2 regions of the Herbaspirillum sp. WKF16 genome follow, and region 2 is predicted to be linked to the other one. Evidence: predicted binding sites of a transcription regulator. Region 2 holds the regulator's gene; the other holds the start of a gene.

What was found. The regulator LexA, encoded in region 2, represses DNA repair genes until DNA is damaged. The targets are predictions, from matches to a motif close to ACTGTATNNNNATACAGT.
Region 1: a site for LexA is predicted at 1,873-1,890, ahead of ruvA (Holliday junction branch migration protein RuvA). Genes of this name have one in related genera too.

The regions. Positions count from the first base shown of each region.
Region 1 is NZ_CP118632.1:394,168-401,883, reverse strand. It holds gene ruvB (Holliday junction branch migration DNA helicase RuvB) at 154-1,209, opposite strand; gene ruvA (Holliday junction branch migration protein RuvA) at 1,237-1,815, opposite strand; gene Herbaro_RS01820 (DUF808 domain-containing protein) at 1,937-2,872, shown strand; gene ruvC (crossover junction endodeoxyribonuclease RuvC) at 2,897-3,439, opposite strand; gene yfcF (glutathione transferase) at 3,472-4,122, opposite strand; gene Herbaro_RS01805 (GIY-YIG nuclease family protein) at 4,241-4,561, opposite strand; gene purH (bifunctional phosphoribosylaminoimidazolecarboxamide formyltransferase/IMP cyclohydrolase) at 4,734-6,305, opposite strand; gene Herbaro_RS01795 (Fis family transcriptional regulator) at 6,406-6,639, opposite strand; gene dusB (tRNA dihydrouridine synthase DusB) at 6,878-7,716, opposite strand, start outside.
Region 2 is NZ_CP118632.1:2,126,790-2,134,505, forward strand. It holds gene Herbaro_RS09780 (flagellin N-terminal helical domain-containing protein) at 1-622, opposite strand, end outside; gene Herbaro_RS09785 (tetratricopeptide repeat protein) at 953-2,914, opposite strand; gene lexA (transcriptional repressor LexA) at 3,152-3,805, opposite strand; gene rpsF (30S ribosomal protein S6) at 4,110-4,475, shown strand; gene priB (primosomal replication protein N) at 4,511-4,804, shown strand; gene rpsR (30S ribosomal protein S18) at 4,856-5,140, shown strand; gene rplI (50S ribosomal protein L9) at 5,167-5,619, shown strand; gene Herbaro_RS09815 (replicative DNA helicase) at 5,857-7,302, shown strand; gene Herbaro_RS09820 (DUF47 domain-containing protein) at 7,498-7,716, shown strand, end outside.

The DNA of each region.
Region 1 (7,716 bases), 1.7 Mb from region 2:
GTTTTTGCACAAGTAAAAACTCGCCTTTCTGCGAGTTCAGGCAACAATTTCATGCGATTGAAATGTTTTGTGCAAAGCGCTCTTTCCTGGAGCGCAACAGTCGCTCGCAGCCAGCGGGAATCGGCGCTTTCGCCGGCCTTCCCGAAGGGCCGCTCAACCGCCCCAGAGATCGCCGTTGGGGCTGGTGCGCGGCGCTGTCACGCCGAAGTGCTGGTAGGCGGCCGGCGTGGCGATGCGCCCGCGCGGGGTGCGCTGCAGGTAGCCTTGCTGGATCAGGTAGGGCTCCAGCACGTCTTCGATGGTGTCGCGCTCCTCGCCGATGGCCGCGGCCAGGTTGTCCAGCCCGACCGGGCCGCCGCTGAACTTGAACAGCACCGCCTCCAGCAGCTTGCGGTCCATCAGGTCGAAGCCGACCGGGTCGACGTCCAGCATCACCAGCGCGGCGTCGGCCATGTCGCGCGTGATCTCGCCGCTGCCCTTGACCTGGGCGTAATCGCGCACGCGGCGCAGCAGGCGGTTGGCGATGCGCGGGGTGCCGCGGCTGCGCCGGGCGATCTCCAGCGCGCCCTCTTCCACGATGGGCGCGTTCAACAGGCCGGCGCTGCGCGTGACGATGCGCGCCAGCTCGGACGGCGTGTAGAACTCCAGCCGGGCGACGATGCCGAAGCGGTCGCGCAGCGGATTGGTCAGCATGCCGGCGCGGGTGGTGGCGCCGACCAGGGTGAAGGGCTGCAGGTCCAGGCGCACCGAGCGCGCCGCCGGGCCCTCGCCGATCATGATGTCGATCTGGTAGTCCTCCAGCGCCGGGTAGAGGATTTCCTCCACCACCGGCGACATGCGGTGGATCTCGTCGATGAACAGGACGTCGTTGGCCTCGAGGTTGGTCAGGAGCGCCGCCAGGTCGCCCGCGCGCTCCAGCACCGGGCCGGAGGTCTGGCGCAGGTTCACGCCCATCTCGCGGGCGATGATGTGGGCCATGGTGGTCTTGCCCAGGCCGGGCGGCCCGAACAGCAGCGTGTGGTCGAGCGGCTCGCCGCGGCCGCGCGCGGCGGCGATGAAGATCTCCAGCTGACTGCGCACCTTCTCCTGGCCAACGTACTCGTCGAGCTGCTTGGGGCGCAGGGCGCGTTCGATCGCCTCCTCGTTGGCCGAAGCCGGCGTGGCGGAGATGATGCGCTGTTCGGAAAAATCGTCGGTCTGGATGCTCATGCGATGGTCCTGTGTGCGCGGCTTGCGTTATCCCTTGGACAGGGCCTTGAGCGCCAGCTTGATGCCGTCCGAGACGCTGGCGTCCTTGGGCACCTGCTTCATGGCCAGCGTGGCTTCCTTGTCGGAATAGCCCAGCGCCAGCAGCGCGTTGAGGATGTCGGCCGAGGCGTCGGTATGGACCGCGCCGCCGGCCGCGCCGAGGTCGGCGCCGAGCTTGCCCTTGAGTTCCAGCAACAGCCGCTCGGCGGTCTTCTTGCCGATGCCGGGCACGCGCGTCAGGCGTCCGGCTTCCTGCAGCGTCACCGCCTGGGCCAGGTCCGCCACCGACATGCCCGAGAGGATCGCCAGCGCGGTGCGCGCGCCGACGCCGGAGATCTTGATGAGCTCCTTGAACGTATTGCGCTCCTCGGCCGTCCCAAACCCGAACAGGATATGCGCATCCTCGCGGATGGCCAGGTGGGTCAGCAGCACCACCTTCTCGCCCAGACCCGGCAGGTTGTAGAAGGTGCTCATCGGCACCGCCACCTCGTAGCCGACGCCGTTGCAGTCGACCAGCAGATTCGGGGGATTTTTTTCGAACAGAATTCCGGAAAGGCGACCGATCATGGCGTGGCGTGGTGTGCTTGGAATGCAGCTTCTGTGATAATCACGGGATGATACAACACTGTTCGGATAAACAGTATCGTCCGCGCCCCGATCAAACAACCCGCATGAGCAAAGGAACAACATGGCAGGCAGCGCCTTCTTCGCACTGATCGACGACATCGCCTCGGTGCTGGACGACGTGTCCCTGATGACCAAGCTGGCCGCCAAGAAGACCGCCGGCGTGCTGGGCGACGACCTGGCCCTGAACGCCCAGCAGGTGGCCGGCGTGAAGGCCGACCGCGAGCTGCCGGTGGTGTGGGCGGTGGCCAAGGGCTCGCTGAAGAACAAGGCGATCCTGGTGCCGGCGGCGCTGGCCATCAGCGCCTTCATCCCCTGGGCGGTGACGCCGCTGCTGATGCTGGGCGGCGCCTTCCTGTGCTTCGAGGGCTTCGAGAAACTGGCGCACAAGTACCTGCCGCACGACGACGTGCATCACGAGAGCGCCGCCACGGCGTCCGCCGACGTCGATCCCGCCGCCTACGAACAGGACAAGATCAAGGGCGCGGTGCGCACCGACTTCATCCTCTCGGCCGAGATCATCGCCATCACGCTGGGCACCGTGGCCGGCGCGCCGCTGCAGCAGCAGATCACGGTGCTGGTGGGCATCGCCCTGATCATGACGGCGGGGGTGTACGGCATCGTCGCGGCCATCGTCAAGCTCGACGACGGCGGCCTCTACCTGCTGCGCACGGCCGGCGCCGATGCCTTCGGGCGCGCCCGGGCGGCGCTCGGACGCGCGGTGCTGGCGGCCGCGCCGAAGATGATGCGCAGCCTGTCGGTGATCGGCACGGCGGCCATGTTCATGGTGGGCGGCGGCATCCTGACGCACGGCCTGCCGTTCGCGCATCACGGCATCGAGGCAGCGGCCGCTGCGATCGAACCCCTGCCGGTGCTGGGCGGGGTGTTGTCGGCCATCGCGCCGACGATATTGAATGCGCTGTTCGGCGTGGTCGCCGGCGCAGTGGTGCTGGCCGGGGTGGCGCTGGCGCAGCGTATCTTGGCCGCGTTCAGGAAGTAGGCCTCCCCGCCAGGATCACGCCCGTCAGCCGACCAGCCGTCCGCCGCGCATGCGGATACCCTTCTTGGCCAGCGCGGGCGCCAGCGCGCCCAGGTTGGCCAGCACGTCGCCGCCGTGGGCATGGCAGATCGCCACACCCAGCGCATCGGCCGCATCGGTGCCCGGCAGGCCGGGCAGCTGCAGCAGCCGCGCCACCATCTCCTGCACCTGGGCCTTCTGCGCCTTGCCGTGGCCGGCCACGGCCTGCTTGACCTGCAGCGCGGTGTACTCGGCCACCGCCAGGTCGGCGTTGACCAGCGCGCAGATCGCCGCGCCGCGCGCCTGGCCCAGCAGCAAGGTGGAATGTGGGTTGACGTTGACGAACACCTTCTCGATGGCGGCGCAGTCCGGCGTGTAGGTGCGCACCACTTCGGAGACGCTGGCCAGGATCACTTTCAGGCGCGAGGGAAGATCGCCGTCCGGCGTCTTGATGGTGCCGGAAGCGATGTAGGAAAGCTTGTTGCCCTGCTTGTGGATGACCCCGAAGCCGGTGGTGCGCAGGCCGGGGTCGATGCCGATGATTTTCATGCCCGCCAGTCTAACCGATCGCGGCCTGCCTGTTACGGCGTGGCCGCCTTCATCGCCTGCGCCTGGCGTACCCACTGCTGCACCGAGGGACGCTGCCATTGCGCCTTGGCGTAGCGCGCCAGCTCCGGCGGCAGTTCGTCGCCATGCATGGCCAGGCGGTTGAGCATCAGCGCCAGGTCGGTATCGGCGATGCACCATTGGCCGAACAGGTGTTCCTTGCCGTCCAGCAGGTCCTGCACGGCGACGGTGAGCTTGGCGGCGGCCGCCTTGGCCGATGCCGACAGCGGCGCAAAGCCTTCGCCATAAAACACTACCTCGGTGGGGCGCTCCTGGCGCACCGCCAGCAGGTCGCTGCGCAGCCAGGCCTGGATCTCGCGCGCCTTGGCGCGCAGCCTGACGTCGGCCGGATAGACCGCGCGGTGCCCGGGCGCCGGGAAGCGTTCCTCCAGGTACTCGGAGATCGCGGTCGACTCGGCCAGGTGGAAATCGCCCTCCGACAAGGCCGGCACGCGGCGCGTCAGCGACACGCTGGCATAGCCCGGCGCCTGGTTCTGGCGCGAGGCCAGGTCGATGGACAGCAGCTCGAACGGCAAGTCCTTCTCGGTCAGCGTGACGAAGGCCGACATGGCGTAGGGGCTGATGAACTGGGCGTCGACGTAGAGCTTGAATTGGGGCGTGTTCAATGTGTACTCCCTGTTGGATATCCGGAATTGCGCTGCACGTCGGCGCAGATGCATCGCCGGGCGCATGCCACTATCGCCGTCGTCCCAGCGAAAGCTGGGATCCAGCGACGTTCAGCGTTCAGACGAACTGCCGGTACAAGTCATTCCAGTAAGGATTTTCGGCCTGAGTCAGGGCAATCTTCCATGCCCTGTTCCAGGTCTTTAATTGTTTTTCCCTGGCAATGGCGTCATACGCAGAATCGAAGACCTCAACATACACGAGAATCCTGATCTTGTATTTCTGCGTGAAGCCGGCGACCAGGCCTTGCTTGTGTTCATGGACACGACGGATCAGATCATTGGTCATGCCGATGTACAAGCTGCCGCTTCTTCGGCTTGCCAGAAGGTAGACGTATAGGCCATGGCTCCGAACGTACACTGCGCCGGCACTTGCGTACATCGGCGTTTGTGGAGCAAACCGATAATTCGTAAGCCGTCAACGTCACTGGATCCCAGCTTTCGCTGGGACGACGGATATTTTCAGGTTGTGTGCTTACAAAAAAACGCCCGGGCATGCCGGGCGTTTTCGCGTTTCGCCTGCATCGTCCGCCATGCGTCGGCGGACGTCGCGATCAATGGCGGAAGTGGCGGGTGCCGGTCAGCAGCATGACGACGTCGCGCTCGTTGGCGGCGTCGATCACTTCCTGGTCGCGCATGGAGCCGCCCGGGTGGATCACGCAGGTCGCGCCGGCGTCGACCACCACGTCCAGGCCGTCGCGGAACGGGAAGAAGGCGTCCGAGGCCACGGCCGAACCGGCCAGCGTCAGGCCGGCGTTCTGCGCCTTGATCGAGGCGATGCGCGCGGAGTCGATGCGGCTCATCTGGCCGGCGCCGACGCCCAGGGTCATGCCGTTGCCGCAGAACACGATGGCGTTCGACTTCACGAACTTGGCCACGCGCCAGGCGAACATCAGGTCTTGCAGCTGTTGCGGGGTCGGCTGCTTCTTGCTGACCACCTTCACGTCGGCCAGCAGCACGTTCTTGGCGTCCGGCGACTGCACCAGGAGGCCGCCGCCGACGCGCTTGATGTCGTAGCCGTTCAAGCCGCCGCCCAGGGGAATTTCCAGCAGGCGCACGTTCTGCTTGGCGGCGAAGACCTGCTTGGCCTCGGCGCTGAAGGAGGGCGCGATCAGCACTTCCAGGAACTGCTTGGCCACGGCTTCGGCGGCGGCGCCGTCGAGCTCGCGGTTGAAGGCGATGATGCCGCCGAAGGCCGAGGTCGGGTCGGTCTGCAGCGCCTTGCTGTAGGCTTCCAGCGGGTTGGCGCCGATCGCCACGCCGCAGGGGTTGGCGTGCTTGATGATCACGCAGGCGGCCTCAGCGGCCGCATCGAAGCTCTTGACGCATTCCCATGCGGCGTCGGCGTCGGCGATGTTGTTGAAGGACAGTTCCTTGCCCTGCAGCTGGGTGTAGTTGGCCAGCGCGCCCTCGACCTTCCTGATGTCGCGATAGAAGGCCGCGGCCTGGTGCGGGTTCTCGCCGTAGCGCATGTCCTGCACCTTCTCGAAGTGCAGGTTCAGCGTGGCCGGGTAGGCGCTGCGGGTGGCGTGCTGCTTGTCTTCGCCCAGCGAGGTGAAGTAGTTGGTGATGGCGCCGTCGTATTGCGCGGTGTGCGCGAAGACCTTCTTGGCCAGCGCGAAACGTTTCTCGTAGGGCAGGTCGCCGCCCGACTTCAGCTCGGCCAGCACGCCTTCATAGTCGGTCGGGTCGCAGATGACGATCACGTCCTTGTGGTTCTTGGCCGAAGAACGCAGCATGGCCGGGCCGCCGATGTCGATGTTCTCGATCGCGTCTTCCAGCGAGCATTCTTCCTTGGCCACGGTCTGCTGGAACGGGTACAGGTTCACCACCACCATGTCGATGGTCGGGATGGCGTGCTTTTCCAGCGCGGCGACATGCTCGGGGAAATCGCGGCGCGCCAGGATGCCGCCGTGCACCTTGGGATGCAGCGTCTTGACGCGGCCATCCAGCATTTCCGGGAAGCCGGTGTAGTCGGCCACTTCGGTGACGGGCACGCCGTTGTCGGCCAGCAGCTTGGCGGTGCCGCCGGTGGACAGGATGTTGACGCCCATGGCCGAGAGCGCGCGAGCGAAGTCGAGCACGCCGGCCTTGTCGGATACGGAAATGAGTGCTTGTTTGATCATGGTAGGCAAGACTAGGTAAGGAAGGTGGAAACCTGAAAAACCGTTGGGAAGAAAGCTGCGCAATCGACTGCCGGGACGCACGCATGCGACCCGGCGGCGCTCACAGCAGGCCGTGCTGCTGCAACTTCTTGCGCAGCGTGTTGCGGTTGATGCCGAGGATCTCGGCGGCCTGGGACTGGTTGCCCTCGGCGCGCGCCATCACGGTCTCGAAGACCGGTTTCTCGACCGTCGACAAGACCATGTCGTAGACGTTGGTGGGCAGTTGCTCGCCCAGGTCCCGGAAGTATTTCTCCAGGCTCTTCTTGACGACATCTTCAATGCTTTCTTTGCTCATTGCTTTGTTGCTTCTGTTTTTATCGGCGCCGCCGCGGCCGCACGCAATCTGATGTTGCGTCCCCCGTGGACTGGTTTGTTGCGGTAGCGCCGTGCTGTTGATCAATCGCGCGTCCTGCGCGTCCGATTCGTCCTGTGTTGCCGCCGGCGGCGGATGCCCCGCGAAGCGCCCCGGCATGAATCGCCAAATGCTTCGCCCGCCTGCCCGGCTTTCCTATGGTTCAACCATTCCAGAAAACTCAGGCTGCCAGCGCGACGTCCGCGAGGCCGTACTGCAAGCGCTCGCCGTAGGCTGCCTGTCCTGCGAAGAAATCGCGCACCGCCTTGAGCTGCTCGGCGCAATCCTCGATGCGGTTCATGCCGCGGCGGAAATCCTCGCCGCCCGGCAGGTCGCGCACATACCAACCGATATGCTTGCGCGCCGTGCGTACGCCGAGGTAGTCGCCGTAGAACGCGTAGTGCGCCTGCAGGTGCTCGTCCATCAACTGCTCGACCTCGGTGACCAGCGGCGCCGGCAGGTGCTCACCGGTGCGCAGGAAGTGGTCGATCTCGCGGAAGATCCACGGCCGCCCCTGGGCGGCGCGGCCGACCATGACGGCGTCGGCGCCGGTGGCGCGCAGCACCTCGCGCGCCTTTTCCGGCGTGGTGACGTCGCCGTTGGCGACCACCGGGATTGTCACCGCCGCCTTGACCGCGGCGATGGTTTCATACTCGGCCTGCCCGCTGTAGCCGTCGGCGCGCGTGCGGCCGTGCAGCGTCAGCATGGCGATGCCGGCCTGCTCGGCCAGCGCCGCGATCTTCAGGGCGTTCTTGTTGGCGCGGTCCCAGCCGGTGCGAAACTTCAGCGTCACCGGCACGTCCACCGCACCCACCACTGCATCGAGGATGCGGGCCACCAGCGCTTCGTCCTGCAGCAGGGCCGAACCGCACCAGCTGTTGCAGACCTTCTTGGCCGGGCAGCCCATGTTGATGTCGATGATCTGGGCGCCGCGCTCGACGTTGTACCTGGCGCTCTGCGCCAGCATCGCGGGATCGGCGCCGGCGATCTGCACCGCCTTGGGTTCCATCTCGCCGTCAT
Region 2 (7,716 bases):
CGCCCTGGCCGATCAGGCCCTTGGCGCTGGTGCCGATGACGTCGGCCATGGTGCCGTTGTTCGACAGGTCTTCCAGGGAGATGGAGATCTGGTCGTTCAGCTTGTTGTCGGTGACGTTGGCGCCGACTTGGAAGCTCAGGGTCAGAGCAGCCTTGACGTTGGCCGAGGTGGAACCAATACCGGCCGAAGCGCCTTGGCCCACGCCAGTGAACAGGTTTTGGCCGTTGAACTGGGTGCCGTTCAGGACGCGGAAGGTTTCGTCCGACAGTTGCTTGTATTCGTCGTTCAGGGTCTTGCGGTCCTGGGCGCTGTTGGTGCCGTTGGAGGCCTGCACAGCCAGTTCACGCATACGTTGCAGGTTGTCGGTCACGGTGGACAGAGCGCCTTCAGCGGTTTGCGCCATCGAGATACCGTCGTTGGCGTTACGTTGCGCAACGGCCAGGCCCTTGACCTGGGCGTTCATGCGGTCGGCAATTGCCAGGCCGGCGGCGTCGTCCTTGGCGCTGTTGACGCGCAGGCCCGAGGACAGACGTTGGATCGAGGTGTTCAGCGACGCTTGCGAGCTGTTCAGGTTACGTTGCGTGTTCAGCGACGCAATGTTGGTATTGATGATTGATGCCATGCTAATTCTCCTAAGATTTGAGACCGATGATCCGAGTTTCAGTGCTTAACTTTGGTCTTCTACCCATGAGCCCCAGGCGTTTCAACCTCTGTTGTTTGCTTTATCGGGCGGCCTTGGAAAAAGTTTAGGGCTATTCGCAAAAATCTTTTTCAGGGCCTTCCGAACTAAAACCGCGTGCTTAATAAAACGTTCAAGCAAATCCTTTTTCGACTTGTTTTTTGAAAACTTTAGTCTTTTTATGGGGATCTATTTGTGTTGCCAAAAAGCAAACGACCGCGGCCTTGCGGGCGGCGGTCGTTTTGCTATGACGACGGAGGCGTCGCCAGTGCTTCAGCCGACTGTCTTGGTGTCGCGCAGTGCGGCCAGTTCGCTGCTCATCTTGCTGATGACGCTGTCCCAGTCGTCGGCCTCCGGCTGGCGGAACAGGCGCATGCTTGGGTACCAGGGTGAGTCTTCCCGGTCCATCAGCCAGCGCCAATCCGGTGTGTACGGCAACATCAGCCAAGTGCGGGCGCCGATGGCGCCGGCCAGGTGGACCACCGATGTATCCACGCTGATGACCAGATCCAAATTGGCAATGGCCGCCGCGGTATCGGCGAAGTCGTTGAATTTCTCGCCCATGTCAAACACGCGGAATTCTTTGGGCAAGCCATTGAGATCCTTGGTGGGGTGGCCTTTTTGCAGGGAAATGAAGTCGATGCCGGGCAGCCTGAACAGCGGTTCCATCTTGGATAGCGGAATTGACCGGCGGCGGTCGTTTCCGTGTTCGGGGTTGCCGCCCCAGACGATGCCTACGCGCAGTCGCGCTGAGGGGCTGTGGCTCTCGATCAGTGTACGGTAGGTCTCCTTCAGGCCTGGATCGGCTGACAGATATGATGGCCATGCGGGGATGTCGGCGACCGTGTTGGTACCGCAGGCCAGCGGCAGGCTCATCAATACATAGGCGCAGTCGCAGGGCGGCAGGGGGTCTTTTTCCCGCACCAGGGTGACGTCGGGCGAATAGGTCTGGAACAGGCGGTAGAGCGGATCCTTGACGTGCAGCGCCACGCGCGCGCCTTGCTCCTGCAGCAGGCGCACGTAGCGCACGAACTGGATGCTGTCGCCGAAGCCCTGTTCGTGCATCAGCAGGATGTACTTGCCGGCCAGGGAAGATTCTCCATCCCACTTCGGAATGAGATTGAACAGCTTGTGGATCAGCCGGTAGACGTCGGAACGCTCGCGGGTGATCAGGCGGCTTTCATGATTTTCCCAGCCGGCCTTGAAATTGCCTTGTAGCAACTGGCTCAACGCGATGTTGTGGCGGGCCGTCGAATAGTTCGGCTTGTAGCTCAGCGCCTTCTCGAAACACTCGATAGCTTCCCGGAGCTGGCCGTTGTCATGCAACACGGCGCCGAGGTTGTTGAGCGTCAGCACGTGGCGCGGATCGATGTCGAGCGCCTGCCGGAACAGCGACATCGCGGCTTCATGAAGGTCGTTGTTGGCTGCATAGCTGATGGCCAGCTTGGCGTAGCTGTTTGGATCCTTGGGGGCGAGCTCGATGATCTTGCGGTAATGCTCGTGCGCCTCGGTGGGCTCGTTGAGCTTGATGTAGGTGTCTGCGATCTTGTTGTGGGCGTAAATGTCGGTTGGATCCAGCAGCAGGGAGGTTTTGTAGGATTCCAGTGCTTCCTTGTACATGGCCATCGCATGGAAAGCTTCGCCCAATGCGGTGTGGGATGGCGCGAAGGCAATATCCAGCTCCAGCGATTTCAGGATCGTGGCGACAGCCTCCGGGAAGCGGCGGCCGTCGATCAGGGCGCGTCCCAGGTGCGACAGCGGGCCTGGTGCATCCGGCTCGCGCTTGACCGCATCTTCGAAATAGGCGATCGATGCGTCGGGATCGTTTTTCTCATGCAGGGCGTTGGCCAGGCCGACGCGGGCATCGCGGTATTCTCGGTTGTGGCTGATGGCAAGTTCGAACAGCTTGACCGATTCGTCGATGCGATACTGCTTGAGGACGGCATTGGCCAGGCTGGTGATGTACTCCGGGTTCTCGGGGTCGGCGTCGACGGCGCGACGCAGATAGCTTTCCGCTTCAGGGAAGTTTTCTTCATGCATCGCGATGAGGCCGCGCGCATTGTTGGCGTAGACCAGTTTGGGGGCGCGTTTGAGTACGGCCTCGCACAGCGCCTTGGCCTCGTCCGTCTTGTGGTCGTCGAGCAGGTCAAGGCAGCGGCGTACGTCCAGCAAGTCTTGCAGTTGGGGCTGGCTGGTGGTGGGCGATGATTTGGCACTGCTCTTGCGCGTCGACATCAAAGGTTCCTTGCATGTGATGAGGGTGTGCGCCATCAGGGCGCAATTCGTTAGGTTCGCATGATATGCGTCATCGCGTGCGCACGAAAGTGTGAACAGAACGCAAAAAAGCCTTGATTTGGGAAATGCGCGCGCTGAGGTTCGGCTGCGACGCTGTCGTTGCGGTGCCGGAGCGGGTGGCCGGGCGGGAGGGGGGGCGACATGCCCGGCGTACCGGGCATGTCGGGAGGTCCTGGCTTACCAGCTGCGCAGCAAGCCCACTGCCAGGCCTTCGAGCGTGAAATCCTCGGTGTCCGGGGAGACGATGATGGGTTCGAAATCCGGATTTTCGGGCAGCAAGGCGATATTGCCGCCGGTCTTCTGGTAGCGCTTGACGGTGACGTCGTCGCCGAGGCGAGCCACCACAATCTGTCCGTTGCGTGCTTCCCCGGTTTTCTTGACGGCCAGGATGTCGCCGTCCAGGATGCCGGCGTCGCGCATGGACATGCCGCGGACCTTCAGCAGGTAGTCGGGGCGGGCAGAAAACAGCGCGGGATCGACCTGGTAGTTCTTTTCAATGTGTTCCTGCGCCAGGATGGGCGAGCCGGCCGCCACGCGGCCGACCAGCGGCAGGTTCAGCTGCATCAGCGCGGGGTGGGGCAGCGCCATCTGGCGGGCGGCCTGGGCCAGGCCGGCGCCGGATTCGCGCAGGCGGATGCCGCGCGAGGTGCCCGGTGAAATCTCGATGGCGCCCTTGCGGGCGAGCGCCTGAAGATGCTCTTCGGCGGCGTTGGCCGAGCGAAAGCCCAGTTCGGAGGCGATCTCTGCGCGCGTCGGGGGGAAGCCGGTGTTTTCGATGGCGTTCTTGATCAGGTTGAGGATCTGTTCCTGGCGCGCGGTGAGCTTGAGCATGTCGGATGCCTTTCTTTGGAGGAAGGCTGTTTGTATGAACAGTCTGTATTTTTATACAGGTGCAATCTTTGTGTCAACGGCAACATGCGCGACGCAGCGGATTTTTTCAGTCACGCCGGTACGCGCTTTGCCTCCCGCGCTCTATTTATATAGGCGACGAACGGAAATGTCGGCTGGCGGCCGCAGAAGGGGCCGCCAGCATTGCTGTTCCAGCGAAAACCTTGTATGATTGCCGGCTTTCCTCTTCCCACACTCGTCTTGACGCCGAGGTGGGCGTTTTGTCAATAGTCCAAAAGGAGTCTACATGCGTCATTATGAAATCGTATTTATCGTCCACCCGGACCAAAGCGAGCAAGTGCCGGCCATGATCGAGCGTTACAAGGGCATCGTCACCACCCGCGGCGGCAAGGTGCACCGTGTCGAAGATTGGGGCCGTCGTCAACTGGCTTACCAGATCCAGAAACTGGCCAAGGCACACTACGTCTGCCTGAATATCGAAGTCGACAGCGAAACGCTGGCCGAAATCGAAACCGGTTTCAAGTTCAACGACGCCGTCCTGCGCCACCTGACCGTCAAGATGAAGAAGGCCGAAACCGGTCCTTCGCCGATCCTGAAGGCAGTGCAGAAGGAAGACGCGGCCAAGAGCCGTACCGAAGCGCCGGCAGCCTGATCGGCTGTGCGATTGCGTAGCATTCCTAGCGGAGAGTGAACCAGCTTCAAGTCATCGCCAGCCTGGCAGAACGTGATGTGTTGCGTTATACGCCGGCCGGTATCCCGATCGTGACCGCCAGGTTGCAGCATCAGTCGGAGCAGATGGAAGCCGGTATCAAGCGCCTGGTCGAGTTCGATGTCGCGGCGATGGCCGCCGGGGAAATCTCCGGTCGACTCAACAAGGCGACGCTGGGCGGGATGTTCCGGTTCACCGGATTTCTGGCCCGCAGGAATCGCAACAGCAAGAGCATCGTGTTTCACATCGTTGATTTTGATCCGGTCGATTGAGCCCCATGGGGCCGACAAGATCTCACCCAATTTTAGATACAGGAGCCAAAAATGGCATTCGGTAAAAAGTTCGATAAAAGCAAGCTGAAAAACAAGCGTCAACAGCAAAACCCGCTGTTCAAGCGCAAGAAATTCTGCCGTTTCACCGCCGCCGGCGTTGAACAGGTCGATTACAAGGACGTGGATACCCTGAAGGACTTCATCCAGGAAAACGGCAAGATCATGCCGGCACGTCTGACTGGTACCAAGGCGCACTATCAACGTCAAGTCGACACCGCGATCAAGCGTGCTCGTTACCTGGCCTTGGTGCCTTACACCGATCTGCACAACGCGTAATCGACGCCGAGAAATAGGAGAAAAACATGCAAGTTATTCTGTTGGAAAAAATCGTTAATCTCGGCGGTCTGGGTGATGTCGTCCGCGTCAAGGACGGTTTCGCACGCAACTTCCTGATCCCCCAGCGCAAGGCCCGTCGCGCTACCGAATCGGCCATCGCCGAATTCGAAGCCAAGCGCGCCGACCTGGAAAAGGCTGCCGCCGAGAAGCTGGCAGCTGCTCAAGCCCAAGGCGAGAAGCTGAACGGCAATACCGTGGAAATCTCGCAGAAGGCCGGCGTTGACGGTCGCCTGTTCGGTTCCGTGACCAACTTCGACATCGCAGAAGCCCTGGGCAAGCAAGGTTTCGCCGTCGAGAAGTCGCAAGTGCGCCTGCCGAACGGCCCGCTGAAGATCGTTGGCGAGCACCCGGTTTCGGTTGCCCTGCACACCGACGTGGTGGTCGACGTGACCATCGCAGTCAAGGGCGAGCAAGCCTAAGATTTGCGTCTTCGCAATTCGATTGCAATAAAAAAGCCGGGTTCGCCTGGCTTTTTTATTGCTGCCCCGGGTTTCGGGGAAATTGTTTTCACCGGAAACGCCATTGAGGCCGTGCGGCCGGCGACTTTGTCGCCGCGGTTTGCATGGCTTCGCCGCAAGCCGCTGCCGAAAAGGCTTTGCGCCCGGCACTCAAAATAGCCGTCCGGCCCGGAACGGGCTTAATCCCAGCAGGTTATAATGCGCGCCATGAAAGAATCGTCCCGCGCCAAAAAAGAGTTTTTCCGCGGCCCGAAAGAGTCCTCCGATCCTGAGATCGATGCTCTTCGCGTGCCGCCGCATTCCATCGAGGCGGAGCAATCGGTCCTCGGCGGTCTGCTGCTCGATAACGCGGCGTGGGATCGCATTGCCGACTTCGTCAGCGCAGAAGACTTCTACCGCTTCGACCACCGCGTCATCTTCGAGCACATCGTCAAGCTGATCAACAGCACCAAGCCGGCCGACGTGATCACCGTCTACGAAGCCATGTCGACCAGCGGCAAGGCGGAGGAAGTGGGCGGCCTGGTCTACCTCAACGCGTTGGCCCAGAACACGCCTTCCGCAGCCAACATCCGCCGCTACGCGGAGATCGTGCGCGACCGCGGCATCCTGCGCAAGCTGATCACCGTGGCCGACGAGATCTCCGGCAACGCCTTCAATCCGCAGGGCAAGGACGTCAAGTCCATGCTGGACGAAGCCGAATCGAAGATATTCGCCATCGCCGAGGAAGGTTCGCGCGGCTCGCAGGGCTTCATGGAAATCCAGCCGCTGCTCACGCAGGTGGTGGAGCGCATCGACGAGTTGTACAACCGCGATGCGTCCAGCGACATCACCGGCGTGCCCACCGGTTTCATCGACCTGGACAAGATGACCTCCGGCCTCCAGGCAGGCGACCTGATCATCGTGGCAGGGCGGCCGTCGATGGGCAAGACCGCGTTCTCGATCAACATCGGTGAAAACGTCGCAATCGACAGCGGCCTGCCGGTGGCCGTGTTTTCGATGGAAATGGGCGGCGCCCAGCTGGCCATGCGTATGCTGGGCTCGGTCGGCCGCCTGGACCAGCACCGCCTGCGCACGGGCCGCCTGCTGGACGAGGATTGGCCGCGCCTGACGCACGCCATCCAGAAAATGAACGACGCCCAGTTCTACATCGACGAAACGCCGGCGCTGTCGCCGATCGAATTGCGCGCCCGTTCGCGCCGGCTGGCCCGCCAATGCGGCAAGCTCGGCCTGATCATCATCGACTACCTGCAGCTGATGTCGGGCAACGGCGGCAGTTCTTCGGAGAACCGCGCGTCCGAAATCTCGGAAATCTCGCGAAGCCTGAAGGGCCTGGCCAAGGAACTCAATTGCCCGGTGATTGCGCTGTCGCAGCTCAACCGCGCGCTGGAACAGCGTCCCAACAAACGGCCCGTGATGTCCGACTTGCGCGAATCCGGCGCCATCGAGCAGGATGCCGACGTGATTTTGTTCATCTATCGCGATGAAGTTTACAATCCCGATTCGCCGGACAAGGGCACTGCCGAAATCATCATCGGCAAGCAACGTAACGGCCCCATCGGCAGCATTCGCCTGGCCTTCCTGGGCATGTATACCAAGTACGACAACTACATCGGCAACCTGGCGCAGCCATACGGCGGCGACTGAGATGCCTTTTTCAAGGCGGTGCGGCCAGTTCGCGCCGCCGCGCAGGGATCGCGGGCGGCGCTGTGCCGCTCGCGTCATGTAAGGCGCCGGACCATTGTGGTGCGGCGCGTGGGACGGGCAGGGCAAGCCGGGGAGGTGAGCCCGCCGGTCCAGACGGCGCTTCATGGGCGCGAATCATAGACGAGAGAGTGAAACATGTTTGGACGATTGATGCCGACCGAAGGCAAATTCTTTGACCTGTTCAATCAACATGCCGAGTTGGCGGTCAAGTGCGCGAAAGAGATGGTCGCGCTGATGACCAATTTCGATGACCTTGAAATCCGCGTGCATGCCATTGAAACCGTCGAGAAGCAAGCCGACAAGGTGACGCACAACACCATCGACCTGCTGCACAAGACCTTCATCACGCCGCTG